DNA from 2 places in the Ensifer adhaerens genome. Region 1 is predicted to be linked to the other one. Evidence: predicted binding sites of a transcription regulator. Region 1 holds the regulator's gene; the other holds the start of a gene.
What was found. The regulator LexA, encoded in region 1, represses DNA repair genes until DNA is damaged. The targets are predictions, from matches to a motif close to TGTTCNNNNTGTGTTCNG.
Positions count from the first base shown of each region.

Region 2: a site for LexA is predicted at 2,799-2,816, ahead of ruvC (crossover junction endodeoxyribonuclease RuvC). Genes of this name have one in related genera too.

Region 1 covers NZ_CP083349.1:1,575,189-1,580,477, forward strand. Annotated here, with positions in the region: gene LAC81_RS07815 (methyltransferase family protein) at 1-604, opposite strand, end outside; gene LAC81_RS07820 (hypothetical protein) at 700-1,146, shown strand; tRNA gene LAC81_RS07825 (tRNA-Cys) at 1,329-1,402, opposite strand; gene LAC81_RS07830 (hypothetical protein) at 1,786-2,118, shown strand; gene lexA (transcriptional repressor LexA) at 2,204-2,929, opposite strand; gene LAC81_RS07840 (hypothetical protein) at 3,155-3,406, opposite strand; gene LAC81_RS07845 (hypothetical protein) at 3,809-4,408, shown strand; gene LAC81_RS07850 (hypothetical protein) at 4,533-5,135, shown strand.
Region 2 covers NZ_CP083349.1:3,140,433-3,145,721, reverse strand. Annotated here, with positions in the region: gene LAC81_RS15520 (hypothetical protein) at 1-52, shown strand, start outside; gene LAC81_RS15515 (YebC/PmpR family DNA-binding transcriptional regulator) at 137-883, shown strand; gene LAC81_RS15510 (HAD hydrolase-like protein) at 1,049-1,678, shown strand; gene LAC81_RS15505 (LLM class flavin-dependent oxidoreductase) at 1,688-2,689, opposite strand; gene ruvC (crossover junction endodeoxyribonuclease RuvC) at 2,860-3,372, shown strand; gene ruvA (Holliday junction branch migration protein RuvA) at 3,489-4,106, shown strand; gene ruvB (Holliday junction branch migration DNA helicase RuvB) at 4,201-5,241, shown strand; gene LAC81_RS15485 (metallophosphoesterase) at 5,242-5,289, shown strand, end outside.

The sequences.
Region 1 (5,289 bases):
CAGTCTGCAATACTCGTTCCTCGTTGATCATTCTGCGAATTTGCAGCAGCCACTGGACACCCCCAAGAAGTACTGACCAGACCGAAAGATTGAGGACGATCAAGCCGATCATGGCGATCTCTTCCGTTAGATAGAGCGGGTGGCGAACAATCGAGTAGGGTCCGCCCGTGATCAAGGTCCGGGCCTCGGGCATGATGCTGAAGGCGCGACCGAGCCAGAAAAGAACGACGGCTGACGAAACCATCCCGACCACGATCATAGCCGTGCCGGCCATTTGGAGCGCCAAACTTGTATCGGCGGGCTCGGGCAAGTATGCGATCAGGCCGAGAAGAAATGTTCCTGCCATCGCAGTCAAATAGGGTTCGAAGCCGGTGGCGGCTCTGATCGGCGGCAAGCGGGTAATGGCTACCACGCAGACCATTCCGAGGAATAGGACGGTGGCGGCGGTTGAAGTCAACGCCAAGACGTCAGCCGACTGCAACTCGTCTTTCGCTACGATTTGCGCGGCGTGAACGATGCGCCGCAACATCGCGATCGTAAAATACGCGCAGATACCGAACCTGCCGATGTAGTCGGCGGCGAGCAACATTCTACCCTTCAGCATCCAAATACCTCCCCTCTATCGCCGGTAAGAATGCCACGGTTGCGAGCGGCTTCAAGCGTAACTTTAGAAGTTGCTTAATTCAGAAGGTGGACGCCATGCTGTGCCGCCGCAGCGACGGGAAGGAACCCACGCTTAAGCCGCAGCGCGACTATGTTTTGCTGGCGACGATGTCGAAATACGCCGGCGAGGGATTTGTGCGATCTTTGACGGGTTTGGTGTCTCGGAACCCTTTCCGCGCCACGCCCAATTCGGCAAGGAGGCGCCTCTTAAGGGACGACAGACAGCATCAGGAGTACCTGTTGAGCCTCGAAAAAATCGCGGAGGTTGTCGTCGGAATCGTGCTCGCCGAGATCGATGTGAAGGGCGAGCGCTTCTTGCGGAAGGTGATGGAGTGGCAGCGTGACCGATCCCGTCGTGACCCTTATGGACGCTCACAGGGCGGCCCTGAGGGCACTATGACAGCCTTCGGCAGAGATGGTGACCTGCGACGTGTTTGTCGGCGCCGCGAAGGGAACCGGGGTTCAAGCACCTACAGCTGGTGAGCGGGTTTCTGGCTCGGGGTTCGCATTGAACATGTCGCATTTCATGTCGTGTGGATCCGCCGTCGCCTCGTGGAAGTGCAGGGAAAGCAAAGGATTCTCGCAGCAACATAGCGTTACGCGGAAGCGGTGTTTTTTCCGCTTCGCGACGACTGCAACATATTGATTATATTGGTGAATGTATTTGGAGGCCTCGCCCGGAATTGAACCGGGGTACAAGGATTTGCAGTCCTCTGCGTCACCACTCCGCCACGAGGCCTCACGGCTCGGATAACCGAGCGTTGGCGGGGATTTAGAATGATTGCAGAAAATCCGCAAGAGGCATTTTCGGAAAAAGCACAAAGCGAATTTGCGGTTCGGGCGCTTTCCACAGGCAGAACGTCCGGCAAGGCCGATTGCTCCTGCCCAGCGAGCAGCAATGCTTCAAGAAGAGGTCGGAACGATTACCTTCCTCAGCTTACTCCGGGTTGCGACGCGTAGGTGCTTTCGCTCAGGCATGCCACACGCCCGCACAAGCCACGTCTTCTAAGCCCCGTACGGATCTTATCGCTTCGGTGAAATCGGTAGAGGGGGAACGATGACTCCGCTGACATCAGCCGCATCGGTAGCGTCCGTCATCATCAAACGGAGGCAATGGCTTATATGAAGACGAAACTTGTCCTGACGGCGTTAATCCTCTTTGCTGCGACCACATTCGAGGCGCGGGCAGAGGACCTGGTTTTCAAGCTGAAGAACAACACAAGTGCAGTTCTGACCAATTTCTACACGTCGCCGGTAGGCGTCAACGAGTGGGAAGACGATGTTTTCGGCCGGCAGGTTCTGAATCCCGGCGAGAACATGGAAATCACCATCGCTGACGGCCGGGATGTCTGCAAGTACGACATGCGCTTCGAGTTCGAAGAGGATTCGGGCCTCGATACGACCGAAGATACGCAGGACCTTTGCGAACTCGGCGAATACACCATCCACGAGTAGGCGACGCGTTATCGGATGAACAAGAAGAACCTCGCTACCGCAAGCGGCAGCGAGGTTCTTCCGAGTACCAGATTTTTATCTGGGATCAGTGGTAGCGGCGGATCAGCCCAACGAGCTTGCCCTGGATCTTCACACGATCAGGCCCGAAGATCCGTGTCTCGTAGGCAGGGTTTGCGGCCTCAAGCGCAATCGATGCGCCCTTGCGTCGGAATCGCTTCAGCGTCGCTTCCTCGTCATCCACGAGCGCCACGATGATGTCGCCGGGGTTGGCGGTATTGCCATTTCGGATGATCACGGTGTCGCCGTCGAAGATGCCGGCTTCGATCATCGAGTCGCCCTTGACTTCGAGGGCGTAGTGTTCGCCGTTGCCGATCATGTCGAGCGGAACGGTGATGTCGTGCGTGTTGTTCTGGATCGCCGAGATCGGCACACCGGCAGCGATGCGGCCCATGACCGGCACGGAAACTGATGTGTTTTCGGCCACCGGCGCCGGCTTCGGTGGTGCGGCAGGGGCTGCCGCCGCCGGCTTGCCGAGGCTTCCCTCGATCACGCTCGGCGAGAAGCCGCGACGTGGCTGCTGCTGGCTGGACGCGTAGGCTTCCGGAAGCTTGATGACCTCGAGCGCGCGGGCCCGGTTCGGCAGACGGCGAATGAACCCGCGTTCTTCGAGCGCGGTAATCAGACGGTGGATGCCGGACTTCGACGCTAGGTCGAGCGCATCCTTCATTTCATCGAATGACGGTGGGACGCCCGACTCCTTCATGCGTTCGTGAATGAACAGAAGCAATTCCTGTTGCTTGCGGGTCAGCATGGCACGTCGCTCCAGAAGGCGTGAAACAAATCAAGAACAGACACTATCTGTTCCATATGTGTTCTGCAAGTGCCTAAAATTCCGTGAATTCAGTCAATTGGCGGGACTGCGCGTGCCGGTTGGTCACTTTTACGGGAGCAAAGCGGGTTTTGGTGATGATTGTGTGGTTGGAAACGACCGTATTGGACTGCGTCGAGCGAATCGCGAGCGTTCTGATGGCGAGGGTCAGGCCGGCTGCGTGGCGGCGCAGGCGTCTTCGAATTCCTTCACCGTCTCTGCGCTGTTGTCTTCGGGAAGCACCGCGTCCGCCGCATCGGTCGCGACGGGCGTGTCGCCGTCATAGACGAACGACTGGATGTAGAACGCAATGGCACCCTTCCACACGTTGCGTCCATCAATCTGGTGGCAGGGGACGGCGGTTTCGAAGTCCGTCTGGAGTTCATCGACCGTGGCGGCACTGAGCTTGACGTCAGGCATGTTAGGCGATGCGACTATCGAAGCGAGAAGCAGGGCGGCAAGCACGGTGATCGTCCACTTTGAGGCAAGGGTGGCACTACGGGGCGGTTAACGATGTGAACCGCGCTTTCGTTCCGAAGTCCAGCAAACTTGGCGATCACTCTCACGTGTTCAACAGGTCTTTGAGTTCAGGCTGTGACCGGTTTGCGCCAGAGGTGCGCGGCGGCAGGGCCCGTCGATCCTGGCGCGATTGGCCGACTTGCGATCGCATCGGTTGTAGCAGTCCGTGTCCTCGCTTTCGGCGCGCACAAATCCATGTTGTGATCGCGCTGCACTGTCTCGACAGGTTGCAAAAATACGATAACTTTGCGGGGAAAGTGGGGTGGTTGCATGCATAGATTGTCGTTGGCGGTTCTCGGTCTGTTGGCGGCGGCCGGAGCGGCCTCTGCTGAAGAAGGTCGTTCGAATATCTGGAAGCGGATCAATGCCTGGACGGTCGGTTCCGATCCGTCCTTGGGCGGCTCGTGCTACGCGGCGACGAGCTATGACGCCGGCGCGATCCTTCGTATCGGCTTCTATCCAAGGGGATCGGCGAACCTGGCGTTTCTTTCGATCGGCAATGCTACCTGGAAATCGATCGAGCCTCAAAGGGAGTATGACGTCGCCTTGCAGCTCGACCGCGGCCGCCAGTGGCCGGCCGTTGCGTTCGGCGTGGACCTCACGGGTTCGAAGGCCCTGGTCGTCAATTTCTCCAATACAGATTTCTTCACCGAATTCGTGCGCAAGAATACGCTGGCGCTGGCGTTCGAAGGGCGCGTGGTGGCGAGCCTCAGTCTGCGTGATTCGATGAAGGCCGTCAGCGAGATGTTCAAATGCCAGGAGGCCGTGAACGCGCTGATGCCGAACGGCGGGCAGGGGAAGGCCGCCGATCCCTTTGCGGGCGCCGGCAGTAATGCGCCGAACAATGACCCGTTTGCGGGCGGCGGCCAGACCAAGTCGTCGAAAGATCCCTTCGCCATGTAATTCCCTGGCGTGAGCATCGGTCTGCACGAGAGGTGAATATTCCTAAATATTGCGTGGGTACGGGTCGCCCACCCTCGACAGTCACGCGGCGACCTATCAAAATGCGCGCAAACGGGGGCTTTGCATGCGTAGATTGCTGTTCGGGTTGGTGGGCTGTCTGATGGTGACGGGGCCGGCCGTGGCTGAAGAGGCCGAGATCATCAAGTGGAAGGAAGTCGGCGGCTGGACCGTTGCTTCCGACACGTCGATGGAAGGCTCGTGTTTCATCACGTCGATGTTCGAGGGCGGGGTCACGCTGCGCCTGGGGTTTTATCCAAAGGGCTCCGAATCGCCACTCTATATGAGCTTCGCCAGCGACGACTGGAAGTCGCTCGAGATCGGCAAGGACTATGACCTGACGTTTCGCTTAGACAAGAGCGATCCCTGGAGCGCTTCGGCGACCGCCGCCGGAGACGAGAACGGCAAGTTCCTCTTCGTGAACGTCACCGATCCCGAATTCCTCACAGGCTTCGTGCGCAAACGGGCTTTGGCGATCGCCTTCGACGAACGCGTGATCGCAAATCTCAGTCTGCGTGGCACCGGTCCGGCGGCAGACGAACTCATGAAGTGCCAGCGCGCCGTGGATGAGATCATCGCCGACGAAGGGCGCAAGTCCAAGGAGAAGAAGGCCGATCCGTTCAATGCGCCGAGCGAGAAGCGATCAGCGCGCGACCCGTTCAGCCTCTAGCATTGTCGAATTCCGGGCTTCTTGCAGGCCTCCGGCAATCGGGTTGCGTTGAGGACGGAGAACGCCGGTTCCTTCTGCCTGCGGCGAACCAGCCGCGGTATCGGAAATTCAACTCAACCTTGCCGATGGGGCCCTATTGAGATGAAACGGCACC
Region 2 (5,289 bases), 1.6 Mb from region 1:
CGATGACGGACACAGCTTCCTCTTGAGCCGCGCGCAGGTATCGGCCGACTGAAAAGCCGCGCCCCGGCTGGACGAAAAGCGGCAATAAAACTATAAGGCGCCCCATTCCTACATAATCATGCATGCAGAGGGTGCCATGGCTGGCCATTCACAGTTCAAGAACATCATGCACCGCAAGGGCCGTCAGGATGCGGTGCGCTCGAAAATGTTTTCCAAGCTCGCGCGCGAAATCACGGTTGCCGCCAAGTCCGGTATGCCCGACCCGGCGATGAACGCGCGCTTGCGCCTGGCGATCCAGAACGCCAAGGCGCAGTCGATGCCGAAGGACAACATCGAACGGGCGATCAAGAAGGCCTCCGGCGGAGACGCGGAGAACTACGAAGAAGTCCGCTACGAGGGTTACGGCCCCGGTGGCGTTGCCGTCATCGTCGAAGCCTTGACCGACAACCGCAACCGTACCGCCTCCAACGTGCGCTCGACCTTCACCAAGGCCGGCGGTGCGCTCGGTGAAACCGGTTCGGTTTCCTTCTCCTTCGACCGTGTCGGCGAGATCACCTACAAGCTTTCGGTCGGTGACGCCGACAAGGTGATGGACGCGGCGATCGAAGCAGGTGCCGACGACGTCACCACCGACGAGGACGGTCACACGATCATCTGCGGCTTCGAGGCGATCGGCGAAGTCTCCAAGGCGCTCGAAGACACGCTCGGCGAAGCCGAAACGGTCAAGGCGATCTGGAAGGCCCAGAACACCGTTCCGGTCGACGAGGAAAAGGCGCAGTCGCTGATGAAGCTCATCGACATCCTTGAAGACGACGACGACGTCCAGAACGTCTATTCGAACTTTGAAGTGTCGGACGAGATCCTGGCGAAGCTGTCGGCCTGATCCGACGCCCGGCAAGTTCCGGAATATTCACCCGTGTCCGAAAGGACACGGGTTCTTCTTTGGGCGTCGTGCGCCGGGACGAGCGCGCAAAATACGCCCTAGCACTTTGATTCGAGAGCGTCTTCCCGCTTCCAGCGTTTCCGCTTGAACGTTAATGTGGCGCTGATGACCTATCAGTTCGCGATCTTCGATTTCGATGGCACGCTGGCCGATACGGCGGCGAGCTTCATGGCCGCCTGCAACAGCGCTGCGCGTTGCTACGGCTTTCGGGAGCTTTCCATTGCGGAATTCCAGTCGCTGAGAACTATGGGCAACCGCGAAATCATCGCGCATCTCGGCGTGCCCGTATGGAAGTTGCCGCAGATTGCCACCTTCATGCGCCGGGCCATGGCGGCCGAGGCCGCCTCCGTCCGGCTGTTTCCGGGCGTTGCCGAGCTGTTGGCGCGGTTGAAGGCTGCCGGTATCGGCATCGCCATCGTCAGTTCGAACGCGGAAGAGGGCATTCGCGCTGCGCTCGGAGAAGTAGCTGCCGCTGTGGACCTGTTCGAATGCGGCGCCGCTCTCTTCGGCAAGGCGCAGCATTTCAAGAAGGCGATCCGATACTCCGGCCTGAATCCCGCCCGGTTCCTCGCGATCGGGGACGAGGCGCGCGACATCGAGGCGGCGCGCAAGGCCGGCATTGCCGCGGGTGCCGTGGCCTGGGGCTATGCCGACCCGGCTTTCCTGCAGAAGCTCGGGCCGGATCGGTTCTTCGCCAGCGTAGAGGAGATCGCACCGGCCTTCGGCGTGAACTGATCCCTAGCGTCAGGCGGCCTTGGCGAGCTCCTTCTGCGCGTCCGCGAAAAGGCGAAGCGAATTCAGGCGGGCGTCCATGTCGAAGATCGGCATGGAGATGATCAGCTCGTCGGCTTTTGTCTGCTCGAGGAAGGTCGCGATCTTGCGGCGGATCGTCTCTGGCCCGCCGACCACCGCATACATCATCGAATGGTCGACGAAGATCTTTTCATCATAGCTCCAGAGTCCATCCATCGACTGGACCGGCGGCGGGAACTGCCCGCGCGCATTGCGACGCAGCGCGACAAAGGATTGCTGCATCGAGGTGAAAAGGTAGTTCGCCTCCTCGTCCGTATCGGCGGCGACACCCATGACGCCGACCATGACGTGCGGCTTTTCGAGTGTTTCCGACGGCGTAAAGCGTTCGCGGTAGATCTCTAGCGCCGAGAGCAGCATGTCTGGCGCGAAGTGCGAAGCGAAGGCGAAGGGGAGGCCGAGCATGCCGGCGAGATGGGCGCTGAAATGGCTGGAGCCCAGCAGCCAGATCGGCACATTGGTATCGGCACCCGGAACGGCGATGATCTTCTGGTCTTCGGCCACCGGGCCGAGCAGCGCCTGTAGTTCGACGACGTCGTTCGGGAAATTGTTGCCGCTCGCCTCCATGTTGCGCCGAAGCGCCTGGGCGGTGCGCATGTCGGTGCCGGGCGCGCGGCCGAGGCCGAGATCGATGCGACCCGGATAAAGAGCTGCCAGCGTGCCGAACTGTTCGGCGATCACCAGCGGCGAGTGGTTGGGCAGCATGATGCCGCCGGAGCCGACGCGGATTGTCTTGGTGGCAGCAGCCACGTGCGAGATCACCAGTGAGGTCGCCGCACTGGCTATGCCCTTCATGCCGTGATGCTCTGCCAGCCAGAAGCGCTGATAGCCGTTTTCCTCCGCAGCCTGGGCCAGCCGGCGCGAATTTTCGAGCGATTGGGCGACACTGCCGCCTTGCGTGATCGGGGAGAGATCGAGGACGGAGAAAGTCGCCATGGTAAGGGCCTTCATTGAGAGAAATTGATGGAAAGCTATGTAAGCTCAATTTTCCTCAATCCAAGGGCGGTAGCGAAGAAATCCCCGCGGGTCCTCTCGCCTGTGTGTATGTTTTTGTTTTGTTCACTTTTTGCTGGCAGCGTCCAGACTGGCATCATAGGGTGAATTTCATGCAGAATACGATTCGCATCATCGGCATCGATCCGGGTTTGCGCCGCACTGGCTGGGGCATCATCGAGACGCTTGGCAATTCGCTGCGCTTCGTGGCCTCGGGCACGGTCACTTCCGATGGAGACATGGATCTCGCCTCGCGACTCTGCCAGCTGCACGACGGCCTTGCCGAGGTGGTGCACAGCTACCAGCCGCACGAGGCGGCAGTGGAGCAGACCTTCGTCAACAAGGACGCGACCGCGACGCTGAAACTTGGCCAGGCGCGCGGCATTGCCATGCTGGTGCCGGCGCGTGCCGGCCTGAGAGTTGCCGAATATGCGCCGAACGCCGTCAAGAAGGCGGTGATCGGCGTCGGCCATGGCGAGAAGCAGCAGATCCACATGATGATCAGGGTTCTGATGCCGAAGGTCGAGTTCAAGGGCAACGATGCAGCGGACGCGTTGGCGATCGCCATCTGCCATGCCCACAACCGGCAATCTGTTACCAGCCGGCTCGCCGCATTGATGGCGTAGTTGCAGTAGATCTAAAATATGACGGCGACCCTACGCGTCTTGAAAGACGCGCGACGCTGGAGACAAGATATCTTCCGATGGTCTGGGCGACCATCCCCCACCGCGAGAGACGCCATATGATCGGCAAATTGAAGGGTACCATCGACGAGATCGGCGAGGATCATGTCGTGCTCGACGTGCATGGCGTAGGCTATGTCGCCTTTTGTTCGGCGCGCACGCTGTCCAAGCTTGGCTCCGCCGGCGAGGCGGCGATACTGTTCATCGAGACCTATGTGCGCGAGGATCAGTTGAAGCTCTTCGGCTTCCTCACTGCGCTGGAGCGGGAATGGTTCCGGCTGTTGCAGAGCGTGCAGGGCGTCGGCTCGAAAGTGGCGCTCGCAGTGCTCTCGACCCTGACGCCGGGCGAACTGGCCAATGCCATTGCGCTGCAGGACAAAACTTCGGTCTCGCGCGCCCCGGGCGTCGGCCCGAAGGTGGCGGTGCGCATCGTCACCGAGCTCAAGAACAAGGCGCCGTCCTTTGCCGGTGAAATGTCGTCGTCGATCGGCCTCAAGCAAGAGCTTGGAGACGGCGTCGCGTCCGCGCCGGTCTCCGATGCTGTCTCGGCACTCACCAATCTTGGCTACTCGCGTGACCAGGCGGCCAATGCGGTTGCGGCTGCGCTGAAGAACGGCGGCGAGGGCGGCGACAGCGCCAAGCTCATTCGCCTCGGCCTCAAGGAACTGGCGCGATGAGCGCTTGCCTTGGCGGGGCGCAGAAGGCAGAACGGAAGAGGCCGGACACCGGTGGGTGCCCGCGCCATGACGACCGACCAACTGGAACGAATGCATGACTGACGCGGCACGTCTGATAACGCCGGAAAAACGCGGTGAGGATCTCGACGCGACCATGCGTCCGCAGTCGCTGGACGAGTTTACCGGCCAGGCGGAAGCGCGCGCCAACCTGAAGATCTTCATCGAGGCGGCCAAGAACCGCGGCGAGGCGCTGGACCACGTGCTCTTCGTCGGCCCGCCAGGTCTCGGCAAGACGACGCTTGCGCAGATCATGGCCAAGGAGCTCGGGGTCAATTTCCGCTCGACTTCCGGTCCGGTCATCGCCAAGGCCGGCGACCTTGCGGCCCTGCTCACCAATCTCGAAGAGCGTGACGTGCTCTTCATCGACGAAATCCACCGGCTCAACCCTGCCGTCGAAGAGATTCTCTATCCGGCGATGGAGGATTTCCAACTCGACCTCATCATCGGCGAGGGCCCGGCGGCGCGCTCGGTGAAGATCGACCTGTCGAAATTCACGCTGGTGGCGGCGACGACCCGCCTCGGTCTCTTGACGACGCCGCTTCGCGACCGCTTCGGCATTCCGGTGCGGCTCAATTTCTATACGGTCGAGGAACTGGAATCGATCGTCCGGCGTGGCGCCAGGCTGATGGGCCTCGGCATGACCGACGACGGTGCGCGCGAAATCGCCCGCCGCGCCCGCGGCACGCCGCGCATTGCCGGCCGGCTGTTGCGCCGAGTGCGCGACTTCGCCGAAGTGGCGCGCGCCGAAGCCGTGACCAAGCAGATTGCCGACGAAGCGCTGACGCGGCTGCTTGTCGACAACATGGGGCTCGACCAGCTCGACCGTCGCTACCTCTTCATGATCGCGCAGAATTTCGCCGGCGGTCCTGTCGGCATCGAAACTATCGCCGCTGGCCTCTCGGAACCGCGCGATGCTATCGAAGACATCATAGAGCCCTACCTGATCCAGCAGGGCTTCATCCAGCGAACACCGCGCGGCCGTATCTTGACCGCGAATGCCTGGAAACATATCGGCCTCAACCCGCCGAAAGAGGTCGAGGCGACGCAGTTTCGGCTGACACTCGAGGACGAATAGATGATTACACGCCGCGGATTATTGAAAGTGATCGGCGGCGGGATCGCC